4 regions of the Chryseobacterium sp. IT-36CA2 genome follow, and region 4 is predicted to be linked to each of the others. Evidence: riboswitches for the same ligand, from Rfam matches in the RefSeq annotation. Region 4 holds a riboswitch; each other region holds the start of a gene.
The links. A riboswitch is a leader RNA that binds a small molecule or an ion and turns the genes downstream of it on or off. The one in region 4 is predicted to bind S-adenosylmethionine.
Positions count from the first base shown of each region.

Region 1 (3,164 bases), on a different contig from region 4:
ATTCATATAATGTATTCAATGATTTTAACCATACAAGTCCTTCAACGCAATATTACGTTGAAAGATGTCTTGAACAATGGCTGAATGAATATCACATAGACGGATTCCGTTGGGATTTAACAAAAGGATTCACTCAAAGCTGTTCTGAAAATGATGAAACGTGCACCAACGCCTATCAGCAGGACAGAGTAGATATCATGAAACACTACGCAGACAGACAATGGGCTCTGGATCCGAACTCTTACATGATCTTCGAACACCTTGGAACAGATGCAGAAGAGCAGCAATGGGCGAATTACAGAATAGCAGAAGGAAAAGGCGTTATGCTTTGGAATAAACAGACAGATCCTTACAATCAGAATACAATGGGATATCAGGAAAACAGCAATTATGACCGTATGAACCACAGTCTCCACGGCTTTACCAATATGAGTGCTGTAGGCTATGGAGAAAGCCATGATGAAGAAAGACTGATGTTTAAAAATCTTGCATACGGAGCTACCAACGGAAGTTATAATGTGAAAGATCTGAATACCGCTCTTGAAAGAATGAAAACTTTCGGTGCAACCTTCTTCACGATTCCAGGTCCGAAAATGATCTGGCAGTTTGGCGAATTAGGATATGAATTCAGCATCAACAGATGTGCAAATGGTACTATCGACAGCGGCTGTAGAACAGATGAGAAACCTATTGCATTTACCTTAGGATATGATACGAATGCAAACAGAAAAGCGGTGTATGATACCTGGGCTAAAATCATCAATATCAGAAACAGTCATCCGGTTTTTAAATCTAAAACGTACAGTATAGAATCCAATAACCTTACGAATGATCCTAATGGTCTGATCACAAGAATTTATGTGTATGATACAACTATTACAACAGGAACAAAGAACATCGTAGTATTAGCGAATTACACTACTTCTGTGCAGAATGTAGTCCCTTATTTCCCATACACAGGCCAGTGGCAGAATCTGATGGATGACAGTATCTCGAATGTAGTCTCCACAACGGCTCCAATTACTTTACAGCCAGGCGAATTCAGAATCTTTGGAAATTATGCAGGTACTTTGTCAACAGCAGATACCAATGCTGCCAACAAATTATCCCTTCAGATTGCAGATAATCCTGTAAAAAACAGAGTTGCTAAATTCGTTTTCAGCAAAGCAAAAAATGGAGAAATTTTAATTTTTGATATGACCGGTAAAAAACTTGATTCATTCAAACTTGATAGAGAAAATGGTACCTATGACGCGAAAATCAGTTATCCCGCAGGAACTTACCTTGTACAGCTTAAATCGGATACAGGAATTGCGATTCAAAAGATGATCATTAAATAAAAGCGTTTAGACTTATAAAAAATATTGAATATCTTAAAAACCATTAAGAAGGATTTAATAAATAAAGTAGAGTTAAGCTGAATCATTCTGATTTTTAAGTTTAAAGCGAGGCTTATCTTAATACTCTTAAACTCTTATTAAATCTTAATGGTTCAAAAATAAAAGTGTAAACAATTTCTATAAAATAATAAAAGGCAAATTTGCAGTATTGCAGATTTGCCTTTTTTGTACATTTAAAAAAATAGTCTACTTTTGCAGTAGATTTATCAAGAAAGGTGGAGGGATTTGGCCCCGTGAAACCTTAGCAACCTACACGGTTTCAGAAGTGTAAAGGTGCTAATTCCAACCCTTAGGGGGAGATAAGTGAAGTCAATATTCTATATGAATTCCATTTCTTGAAGTCTTGTGTATCTGCGGAAAGATCCGTCGGGCCTGTATTATTAATTGTCAAGAACAAAATGAAAAAATTAAGCACAGCTGTATTATTGCTTGGAGCAATTCTGGTCGCAGCTCAGGAGAGTGAGGAAAAAGGAAAACAAATCGAAGATATTATCATTGTCGGAAACCGTAATGTCAAAAGAACAAAGCTGGAGACACCCGTTCCTGTAGATGTAATTAATATCGATAAAATCCAGAGAAGTTCTCCGCAAATGACTGCTCAGGATCTCCTGAACTATGTGATTCCATCATTTAATGCAGTGAGACAGTCTGCTTCGGATGGCACAGAACATGTTGATCCTGTAACTCTGAGAGGAATGGGACCCGATCAGGTTCTGGTGCTGCTTAACGGAAAAAGAAGACATTCTACATCATTGGTAAATTATCAGAATACAGTGGGAAATGGCTCTGTAGGAACAGATTTAAGTGCCATTCCGGTGATTTCGATTGACAGAATAGAAGTGTTAAGAGACGGAGCGGCTGCACAATACGGTTCTGATGCCATTGCAGGAGTGATTAATATTATTCTTAAAAAAAATGCCGGAGCTTCAGCAAGCCTTACTTATGGATTGACCGGAAGAAATGATGGTGATACTTACCAGGCAGGCGCCAATTACGGAACTTCATTAGGAAAGAAAGACAGTTATATTAACCTGTCTCTGCAATTAAGTCACAGAGGAAAAACGACAAGAACCCAAAATCATGATCTCGACATTTTCGGAAATAATTTTGCGTATGCATTTGCCGATGATCCTGCTGCTGCAAGAGCGGCTGATGATGAGAAGATTAAAGAACGAGGATTAACCCGCGATGATTTTAATTTTCAGATCGGAGATGCCCAAATCAGACAGGGTCAGCTGTTTTTCAATGCAGAATATCCTTTTAATGATAATTTTAAAGTCTATTCTTTTGGAGGATTCAGTATCAAAGAAGGAAAAGGATTTGGCTTCAGAAGACTTCCGAGCGAAACATCCAATGTAGTTTCATCCATTTATCCGAACGGGTTTCAGGCGACCCTCGGATCACAGGTGTACGATGTTTCTTACGCTGTAGGAGCAAAATATAATTTGAATGACTGGTTATTCGACTTAAGCAATACTTTCGGAAGTAACACATTCAATTATAACGTAAGCAACACCAATAATGCTTCTCTGGGAGCAAAATCTCCAACACGATTTTATGCCGGAGCGCATAGCTTCCTTCAAAATACCATTAACCTTGATGTTTCAAAAAATATAAAACAATTCAATATTGCATTCGGGGGAGAATTCAGATTTGAACAATACCAGATCAAAGCAGGAGACGAAGCATCCTATACCCAATATGACATCAATGGAAATGTGGCCACTGAAGGATCTACAGTGCTCGGCGCAGGCGGATCTCAAT
Region 1 is NZ_CATKPG010000025.1:179,964-183,127, reverse strand. Features, by position in the region: gene ACM6F9_RS21200 (alpha-amylase family glycosyl hydrolase) at 1-1,340, shown strand, start outside; SAM riboswitch class I at 1,601-1,706, shown strand; gene ACM6F9_RS21195 (TonB-dependent receptor plug domain-containing protein) at 1,799-3,164, shown strand, end outside.
Region 1: linked by a shared signal. The riboswitch ahead of ACM6F9_RS21195 (TonB-dependent receptor plug domain-containing protein) and the one ahead of ACM6F9_RS12295 (SusC/RagA family TonB-linked outer membrane protein) in region 4 are both predicted to bind S-adenosylmethionine.

Region 2 (3,164 bases), 160 kb from region 4:
AGAAGTCCGGCAAATGCCTGTCTCTGAACATTTCTTTCGTCCTCGTTGACAGTGTCATTCTGAACGTCTTTATAAAACTCTTCAGCTTCAGCCTGTCGGGTATTGAAAATTTCATCAAACTTTTCAAAAGGTTCATCCGCCTCATCAGGACATAGTCTGAATTCAAAAACTTTTGATTCTCCGGCGCCAATAACTTCGTCAATCAGAAAAGAAGCTTTTGTCCCTTTCTTTTCGGGATTTATCGTATTTGCCTGATGGGTAATAAAATGATTGATCCCATCTTTGAAATAGCTGTTTTCGGCAGCAGGTGTTCCATGAAGTTTAGCGTTATTGGTTTCATTATCACAAAATACGCTTTGTGCATTGGTATTTCGGGAATAGAACTTTTTGATCGAAATACTATCATGGCCAATATTGATACTTCCGTTCTCAGAAGCATTGATTTCTCCTTTATAGGTATTATATCCCCATTTCCAGTTGTTTCTGAACCATACAGTAGGCGCTACCAGAATAGGTGCTTCATGCTGACTTCGGTTGCAGATGGTTACTCTGGCCAGAATATCATTGTGGTCGGCTTTACAGTACTCTATGAAAATATCAAAATATTCATCATTATCAAAAATTCCGGTATCGAAAATTTCATATTCCGGTTCCTTTTTACTGCGTTTTCCATTTTCGGCAACAAGGTCATCATAAGGAAATTCATTGATCGGATATTTATACACCATTTTCATATAGCTATGAGTAGGCGTATTATCCAGATAATAAAAAATTTCTTTGATGTCTTCCCCATGATTTCCCTGAGGGTTACTCAATCCGAAGAACCTTTCTTTTACCATTTTGTCTTTCTTGTTCCAAAATGAAAAAGCAAAACATAAAAGCTGCTTTACATCAGAAATTCCGGCAATGCCTTCTTCACCCCAGCGGTAGGCGTAGCTTTCGGCATTATTATGATTGGTAAAATTCCAGGCATTCCCGTTCGGGCTATAATCTTCGCGTACATTTCCCCACTGCCGGTTGCTTACATAAGGTCCCCAGTTTTTCCATTTGGTATCTTGTAATCTTTCTTTTTCAGCGGTCATATCTCATCATTTTTCCCCACGAAGTTAGTTTTTTTGAGAAGTAATTCCAATTTTTTTCATCTGAATAATTATTAATATAGTCTTGAAACACTTGTGTTTAAGGGCTTTTTTGAATATTAAAATATTTTTTTTTTGAAATTAAAAGAAAAGAACTACCTTTGCATCATTCGTTCATTCAAATATTGAAAATGTTATCAAGAAAGGTTGAGGGATTAGACCCTATGAAACCTTAGCAACCCTTTGCGCAAGCAAAGAAGGTGCTACGTTCTACCAAAGTATTTTGGACAGATAACTCACTGAAGTTCTTTTTCAGCCATTTCCTGTGGCATTTTCAATTGTATTAAAATTTAATAGAATTGAAAACAGAATTAAACTATATTAATCTTTCGTATCAAACTTATTCTCAAAAGGAATACCATATCTCATTAAGCTATCAGCTTTTTGGGAAAGATCTGTTTACAGCCCCTATCATTTTAATCAACCATGCTCTTACCGGAAATTCCAATGTATCCGGAGAAAAAGGCTGGTGGAAACAGTTGGTAGGAGAAAATCAGATTGTAGATACCGATAAATATACCGTTCTGTGCTTTAATATACCCGGAAACGGATATGACGATTTTTTAATTGAAGACTATGAAGACTTCACTCCTTCAGATATCGCAGCGATATTTCTGAAAGGGCTTGAAGCTTTACATATCAAAAATTTATATGCCATTATTGGAGGCTCTCTGGGAGGAGGGATTGCCTGGGAAATGCTTGCCAAGCAGTCGGATCTTGCAGAAATATTTATTCCTATAGCCTGTGATTACAGAACACACGACTGGCTTCATGCACAGTGTCTGGTTCAGAAATTTTTATTGAATGATAAAGAAGAACCATTACAGAAAGCAAGAATTCATGCCATGTTGTGTTATAGAACTCCACAGTCGCTCAACGACAGATTTCAAAACCAATATAACCAGGAAAAAAAATCCCTGGAATCAGAAGACTGGCTGGTTTATCATGGTAATGCACTAAACGAAAGATTTAGTTTGAAAAGTTACAAACTGATGAATCATCTCTTGATGAATATAAACGTTGCTGAAGAAGCACTGGAGAACATACAGACACGAATGCACATGATCTCCGTAGATACAGACTTATTCTTCCCGGCTTCTGAAATCCGAATGTGTTTTGAAAACTTACAAGAGAAAAATAAGGATGTTTCTTATCACGAGATCCAATCTATACACGGGCATGATGCCTTCCTAATGGAATATCAACAATTAAATAATATCATAAAAAATATTTTATAAAGTAATGAAAAAGGTTAACGAAATAAAATTCTTAAAAAATAGATCAATTGTCAAATTTGAAGGAGAAGATTTTCTGGGAGAAATTGGGATTGACGGACGAATTTTTAAAGCGCTTACCTTAGCGCGTATCAGTGTAGGAGTAATTTCACAACAAGCCATAGAAAACGGAATTTCTATTTTGGTTCAGGAAATTGATGCAGAAAAAGCAGTAGCTTGTCTTATTGATGAATTTGAAGAAGAAAGAAAATCTGGAAAAGTTTCTCAGATCTATAGTATCAATAATGTTTCTGTGATTGGTTTTGTAGCAGAAGATTTCAATAAAGTCTTTGCCGAACTGGCAAGAAACAATGTTTTCCCATTGCTTTTGAATCAGGTAGCAGGAGAAAACAGAGTAAATATCGTAGTGACTTCCTCACAGGATGAAAAAACAAGAAACATCATAGAATCTGAAATTTTCAAAAAACCAAAGACGGTTCATCTGGCAATCATTGGCCACGGAAACGTAGGAAAAACATTGATACAACAGGTTTTGGAATCTGCAGAAGAAATTAAAAAGCGTAAAAAAATAGACCTGAAAGTAGTGGCGGTAGCCAACTCAAAGAAAATTGCCTTCAACAAAAAAGGATTTGATGCCAATTGGAGTGATGAGGTTTTGACGGCAGAACATCCATCGAATGTTGAAGAACTGATTAATTTCTCTAATGAAAATCAACTTGAAAATTTAATCGTTGTTGATAACACAGCCAGCAAAGATTTTGTAAAGAACTATCACGCTTTGGCAGAAAAC
Region 2 is NZ_CATKPG010000021.1:13,540-16,703, reverse strand. Features, by position in the region: gene ACM6F9_RS11540 (MGH1-like glycoside hydrolase domain-containing protein) at 1-1,082, opposite strand, end outside; SAM riboswitch class I at 1,271-1,377, shown strand; gene ACM6F9_RS11535 (alpha/beta fold hydrolase) at 1,439-2,377, shown strand; gene ACM6F9_RS11530 (ACT domain-containing protein) at 2,382-3,164, shown strand, end outside.
Region 2: linked by a shared signal. The riboswitch ahead of ACM6F9_RS11535 (alpha/beta fold hydrolase) and the one ahead of ACM6F9_RS12295 (SusC/RagA family TonB-linked outer membrane protein) in region 4 are both predicted to bind S-adenosylmethionine.

Region 3 (3,164 bases), on a different contig from region 4:
TCCTTCAGATTTCTCTTGAAAGGCAAATCTCCATGACCGTCACTTAAAGTATAATTGTCGTTATTATTGTGATAAATATCGTAGTTTAATAATAATCTGTCTTGTCCTAAATCAAATGTCAATCCTGATTTTGCAAAATATCCGCGTGCATATCTATCGGTATGGCTGCTCAAAAGTTCGTCCTGTTGGCCATTCAGCATACTTTCACGATAATTTTGCCCCACATTCAGCTGCCATCCGAAATATTTATTTCTTGCATTTAAGTTAACAGAGTTTGTGGTTCTGTTTCTGAATTTATCATAATTCGTGAAAGAATAATTCCCCGAATACGTAGCCGTTAAATATTTATTGGCATTTTTATTAGTGATGATATTCATGATAGCTCCTCCGGAAGTTGCCGGAAACTCAGCACCAGGCTGAGTGATCACTTCAATTCTTTCTACAGAATTGGCAGGCATTCCTTCAAGGAAGGAGTTCAATTCATTGGATGTGATATTTAGAGGTCTTCCATTAAGATATACTTCAAGCATTTTTCCCTGATACATCATCCCTGCAATGTCGGTAGATACAAGTCCTGGCAGCTTTTTAATTCCTTCCAAAACATTCCCGTTATTCAGCTGAGGTTGTTCGGAAAAGTCAAAAATTGTACGGTCGGCTTTTTGTTCAACGGCTTTTTTAGTTTTTGTGATAACTACTCCTTCAATTTGTTTTTCCTGAGGCTTATTGTTTTTTTCCTGAGAGAAAATAAAGACGGAGCTTAATAAGGATAATGCGAAAATCGTTTTTTTCATAATGTTTTTACTGATATCCGGTTAGACGCTGAAAAAGATAAATTGTTACTTTAAAATTGTGAAAATCGAAAAATTAAGCTAAAATTTTTTTTATTTCCGAAATAATTATATCTTTGCCGGGTAATTATCAAGAATCTCTAGATGGGATAGCAACCTGCAAAAACAAGCAAGGTGCTGCAATCGATAAGCCGGATCTTCCGGAAAAAATGTTTATCATTCTATCATTACCCATCTTGAATTTTTGTTTTAAAGTTAGAACCAAATGTTTAAAGACAAGGGAAATCACCTTACATCAGTTATTTTTTATTCCTCGGATCATGAAGTGAATCTTCATTATTCTAATATGTTTTCATGCCATTTCTATATGCGCATGTGTTGTTGCTGCTAGCACTTTCTATTTCTAAAAAATAATACAAACATTTCGAGCATCTATGGTAACCTTACAATTTAAGGCTACAGGATTTGTATTGCTCAAAAAACAATTTTTAACAACAAAAAGTAAACAACAATCAACATGCATAATTTCAAAACAAAAATATTTGTTCCTTCTTTCGCACTTATCTCTACATTTTATTACGCACAAACGGACACTTTACAATCAAAAAAAATAGAGGATGTAGTGATCCTTGGATCAAGAGGTTCCGGAAGATCATTGACGGAAACCCCTGTTCCGGTCGATATCATTAACATATCAAAAATTTTAAAACAAAGCCCGACGAACAATATCAGCCAGGCTTTGAATTATATAGTCCCATCATTTTCATCCACATCACACACGGTGAACGATGGAACTGACTTTGTAGATCCTGCTCTATTAAGAGGATTAGGACCAGATCAGGTTTTGGTTTTGCTTAATGGAAAAAGACGATATCAGTCTTCATTAATTAATGTTACCCTTACACCGGGAAGAGGCTCTGTGGGAACTGATCTTAATGCTATTCCCGCTTTTGCTTTAGAGAAAATTGAAGTTTTAAGAGATGGTGCTTCTGCTCAATATGGCTCTGATGCCATTGCAGGAGTCGTTAATCTGGGACTGAAGAAAAGATTAGGACTTTCCGGACAGGTATTTCTAGGAGGGTATGCTTCTCCTGTTGCCAATAATTTCTCAGGAGGAGTAGATGGACAAACCATTTCTGTAGATCTTAATTATGGAGCAAAAATTGGAAAATCCGGATTTATTAACGTTACGGGTTCTGCTCAATATCGTGATCCTTATTCCAGGGCGGGAGTAAGAGAAGGAGATATTTTCAATGCTTATAATGCTATTAATTACAGAGCACTGCAGGACGGAGTTAATATTGATGGTTTGTATAAAAACATTACCAATACGTCCAACACCCAGCAGATTATCAATACGGTAAAACAGTATGCGACTAAGGTTGGTTATTTTGGAACTGATTTTCAGTCTCAGATCTCAGGGGCAAATAGTATTTCTGACCTTCAAAAAATATTAGGTAAAGATTTTACTTCCCAGGAACTTAGCTACAGAGGATTGGAGAGAAAAGATTTCAGCCTGAGAGCCGGACAGTCTAAGTTACAATCGGGGCAGCTTTTCTTTAATTCCGAAATTCCTGTGAATGAAGACTGGAAGGTTTATTCATTTGGTGGTTATAGCTATCGTCTTGGAAATGCCGGAGGTTTTTACAGGCTCCCAAATACGGAAAGAAACATCAATGTGGTAACGCCAAACGGATACCTTCCTCAGATTGAAGCAGCCGTAAATGATTATTCACTTGCTGCCGGGATTAAAGGAAAATGGAATGGCTGGAATGTAGATTTCAGTAATACTTTCGGGAAAAATACCTTTGGTTTTGGAGTGGTAAATACCTTTAATGCATCGCTTACAGACAGCTCTCCAAGAACTTTTGATGCGGGAGGATCTGAGTTTTCACAAAATACAGTCAATCTGGATTTTTCCAAAAAATATGATGTCCTTAAAGGATTGAACATTGCTTTCGGTGCCGAATACCGACACGAAAATTATAAAGTAAATGCAGGAAAAGAAAATTCTTATGCTTCTTACGATATTTATGGGCGTGTGGTAACCGCCAAAACCCCTGAAAATGAAAAGGTAACCGATTTCTTCGAAAATATAAGACCAGCCGGAGCACAGGTTTTCCCAGGATTTAGTCCGGAAAATGCAGTATCAGGAAACAGAAACAGTATTGCAGCTTATGCCGATGCAGAGCTTGAAGTGACCGATGGATGGCTGTTGGAAGGAGCCTTACGATATGAAAATTATTCAGACTTCGGTTCTACATTCAATTATAAAGTGGCAACCAATGTAAAGCTGGCTCCCAATCTGAACTGGAGAGGAGCTGTTTCCACTGGATTTAGAGCGCCTTCATTGGCTCAGATCTATTATAGTTCTAC
Region 3 is NZ_CATKPG010000025.1:104,477-107,640, reverse strand. Features, by position in the region: gene ACM6F9_RS20860 (outer membrane beta-barrel protein) at 1-791, opposite strand, end outside; SAM-I-IV-variant riboswitch at 911-1,008, shown strand; gene ACM6F9_RS20855 (TonB-dependent receptor plug domain-containing protein) at 1,306-3,164, shown strand, end outside.
Region 3: linked by a shared signal. The riboswitch ahead of ACM6F9_RS20855 (TonB-dependent receptor plug domain-containing protein) and the one ahead of ACM6F9_RS12295 (SusC/RagA family TonB-linked outer membrane protein) in region 4 are both predicted to bind S-adenosylmethionine.

Region 4 (3,164 bases):
TTTCCAAATTTTTTATCATAAGTCAGAATATTACTCGTAGTATAAGAAAGTGTCCTGCTATTGCTTTTTGTTACCGAACCTCCTATTTCAGCTCCTTGTCCCAGCAATGGGTTTGAATAATAATGTCCGTTGTAATTCACCAAATCAACAGAGAAACTTGTCTTGAATTTCAGTTCCGGCAGGAACGTAAGCTCCATGAATCCTTTTCCAGAGAAATTGTCTTCTTTATTTTCGTTTTTATCTAATGACAGTGTTGCAGCAGCATTTTGATTCTGAAGTGCACTTGTAGGTCTGTATTTTCCGAAATCATAAACCGGGTTTCCATCAGATCCTAAAATATAACTTCCGTCCGCATTTCTTTCATAATAAGGATAGAATGAAGGAATAAACCTTGCGGCATTGATGATATTACTAGAAGTGTTATCTGAAGAAGTAGGTGCCTGTTGAATACTGTTCGTATAATTTAAGTTCACTCCAACATTCAACCATTTTTTCACTTCCGAATTGATCTTCAATCTGGTATTATATCTTTTATATCCTGATTCAATGGCCATTCCTTTATCATCAAGATAACCTAGGGAAAAGAAATAATTGCTCTTCTCACTTCCTCCGCTGATATCAAGGTCTACCTGATTTCTTGAAGCTACTCTTTGCAAAATATCTCTCCAGTCATCATTCCAAAGCGGTGAAGCTCCCGGTAACAGCTTTCCATCCGTTCCTACCGGTTTTGGATAAGCTGTTCCATATGGATTGATACCCAATGAAGAAACAAGGTTGCCCGTTGCCATCTGAGCAGCTTGCTGAGCATTCACTTTCCCAGATTGATATCCGTTTCTCAATGCTTCCCAGTACAATTGGAAATATTGATCTGTATTAACCTGTTCATAGTCTTTCACCGCTCTTCCGGAAAATCCCTGACTGATATTAAAATTGACTTTTGCCTCTCCTTTTTTACCTGATTTTGTGGTGATGATGATAATCCCGTTAGCTCCTCTTGAACCATACAAAGCACTTGCTGTAGCATCTTTCAGAACACTGATGGATTCAATATCGCTTGGGCTGATAGAGTTCAGATTCCCGTCAAAAGGAATTCCGTCTACTACGTACAAAGGATCACTTGAAGCACTGATAGAGCCAATCCCTCTGATTCGAATGGTAGAAACAGCTCCCGGCTGTCCAGATGCACTTGTTGTCTGAATTCCGGCAACCTGACCTTCTAATGCTTTGGTGATATTGGTTACGGGTCTGTTATTAATTTTATCACTGGAAATAGTGGCTACAGAACCTGTATAGCTGTTTCTTTTAGCTTTTCCGTAGGCTACCACTACCACTTCATCAATCTCCTTTTCATTAAGGCTATCTTTTTTAGGCTTGGAATTCTGCGCATTGAGACTGGTTACTCCCAGAAAAAATGCAGCAACCGGAGGCATCCAAACCTTAGAATTGAATAAATTTATATTAATCATAATCAATTTTATTTATCATATATTAAAATTTAGCCCTTTGCAGAAAAGTCAGCAAAGGGCATCGATAAATACGATAAACCAAATCCTTATTTTTCCTTAAAAGGCTGAATGTAACACCTTGCCCCACGGGTAGGTTGTCAAGATTTCATAGGGTCAGTTCCCTCCATCTTTCTTTATAAGCCGATCGAAATATGGTTGCAAAGCTAAAAACTTTTAGTCTACAAAACAAGTAGACTTATTTATTTTTCATGATAATTTTTCAAAAATTAACGTAATTTTTTAATAAAATCCCTTACTACAAAGAGTTACGATCGTTATCACTTTCACATACATGATAAATATCATTATTAATAATTCAATTGAATAACAGCCAATCAATGGAGAATTTTTTGGCTGTTAATTAAAAAAAGTTTTTAATTTTATAGTATGAAAGTTTTAATCATCAACGGCCCTAACCTTAACCTATTAGGTACCAGAGAACCGGAAATCTATGGAACTGTTTCCATGGAAAGCTATTTGGAAAATTTAAAATCTGAGTTTCAGGCTCATGAATTAAAATATTATCAGTCTAATATTGAAGGCGAACTTATCAACAGACTTCAGGAGGATGATTTTGATGCAGTAGTGATTAATCCGGGAGCTTTCACCCATTATTCCTACGCAATTGCGGATTGTCTAAAAAATATTCGTAAACCAAAAGTAGAAGTTCACATCAGCAATATCTATAAAAGAGAGGAATTCCGACAGAAATCTGTAACAGCTGCTAATACGGATGCGGTTTTATCAGGCTTTGGAATGGATGGGTATAGATTGGCTATATTAAGTTTGAAATAATTTTATAGTTTATATCCTTCCCACGGATCTCACAGATTTTCACAGATGCATATGAGTAATTAGAAATGATTTATGAAGATAGAAGATAAGATTTACTGCAAATGCATTGGGACATATTCCAGGCAATTAACAAAAAGAAAATCATACATTATCGAAGAAATTAACGCTGATAATGTAAGGGTTAAGAATGACGAAGGAAGACTGAGATGGTATTCAAAATTTTATTTCAGTTTAAACAATCAACCAGAAATAATTTCTATTAACATAGATGACAAAATAGAAAATATTGAATCTGATACCATAGAAGTAACTATTATATTTTCCAACAAAGCAAAATATTGGATGACTTTCACTACTCCAAAGTATTTAGATAAAATATTGGACGAAGAGTCTTACTTTTTTTCAAAACATTTTATGATCATAAAACGTCTAACTGGAGAATCGATCAAATCAACAGTACTAAAACTTGATGAACAAAATGAATTGATTGAAAGCTGTAAAAAATATTAATAAAAAAAGCCTCATCAATGATGAGGCTTTTCTTTATGCTTAGTTAACTATTAGATAGTTTGTTCCTGTAATTGAGGTCCGGAAGCAATTAATTTTCTACCTTCTTCAGTATCACAGTACTGTTCAAAGTTTTTGATATATCTTGAAGCAAGATCTTTTGCTTTTTCTTCCCAATCTGAAGCATTTTCATACGTATCTCTAGGATCTAAAATACCTGTAGAAACGTTTGGTAATTCAGTAGGAATCTCAAGATTCATAATCGGAACCTGAGTTTTAGGAGCATTATCAATAGACCCATCAATAATTGCATCGATGATCGCTCTTGTATCTTTCAGAGAGATTCTGTTTCCTGTA
Region 4 is NZ_CATKPG010000021.1:171,424-174,587, forward strand. Features, by position in the region: gene ACM6F9_RS12295 (SusC/RagA family TonB-linked outer membrane protein) at 1-1,466, opposite strand, end outside; SAM riboswitch class I at 1,550-1,648, opposite strand; gene ACM6F9_RS12300 (type II 3-dehydroquinate dehydratase) at 1,893-2,300, shown strand; gene ACM6F9_RS12305 (hypothetical protein) at 2,373-2,810, shown strand; gene pckA (phosphoenolpyruvate carboxykinase (ATP)) at 2,861-3,164, opposite strand, start outside.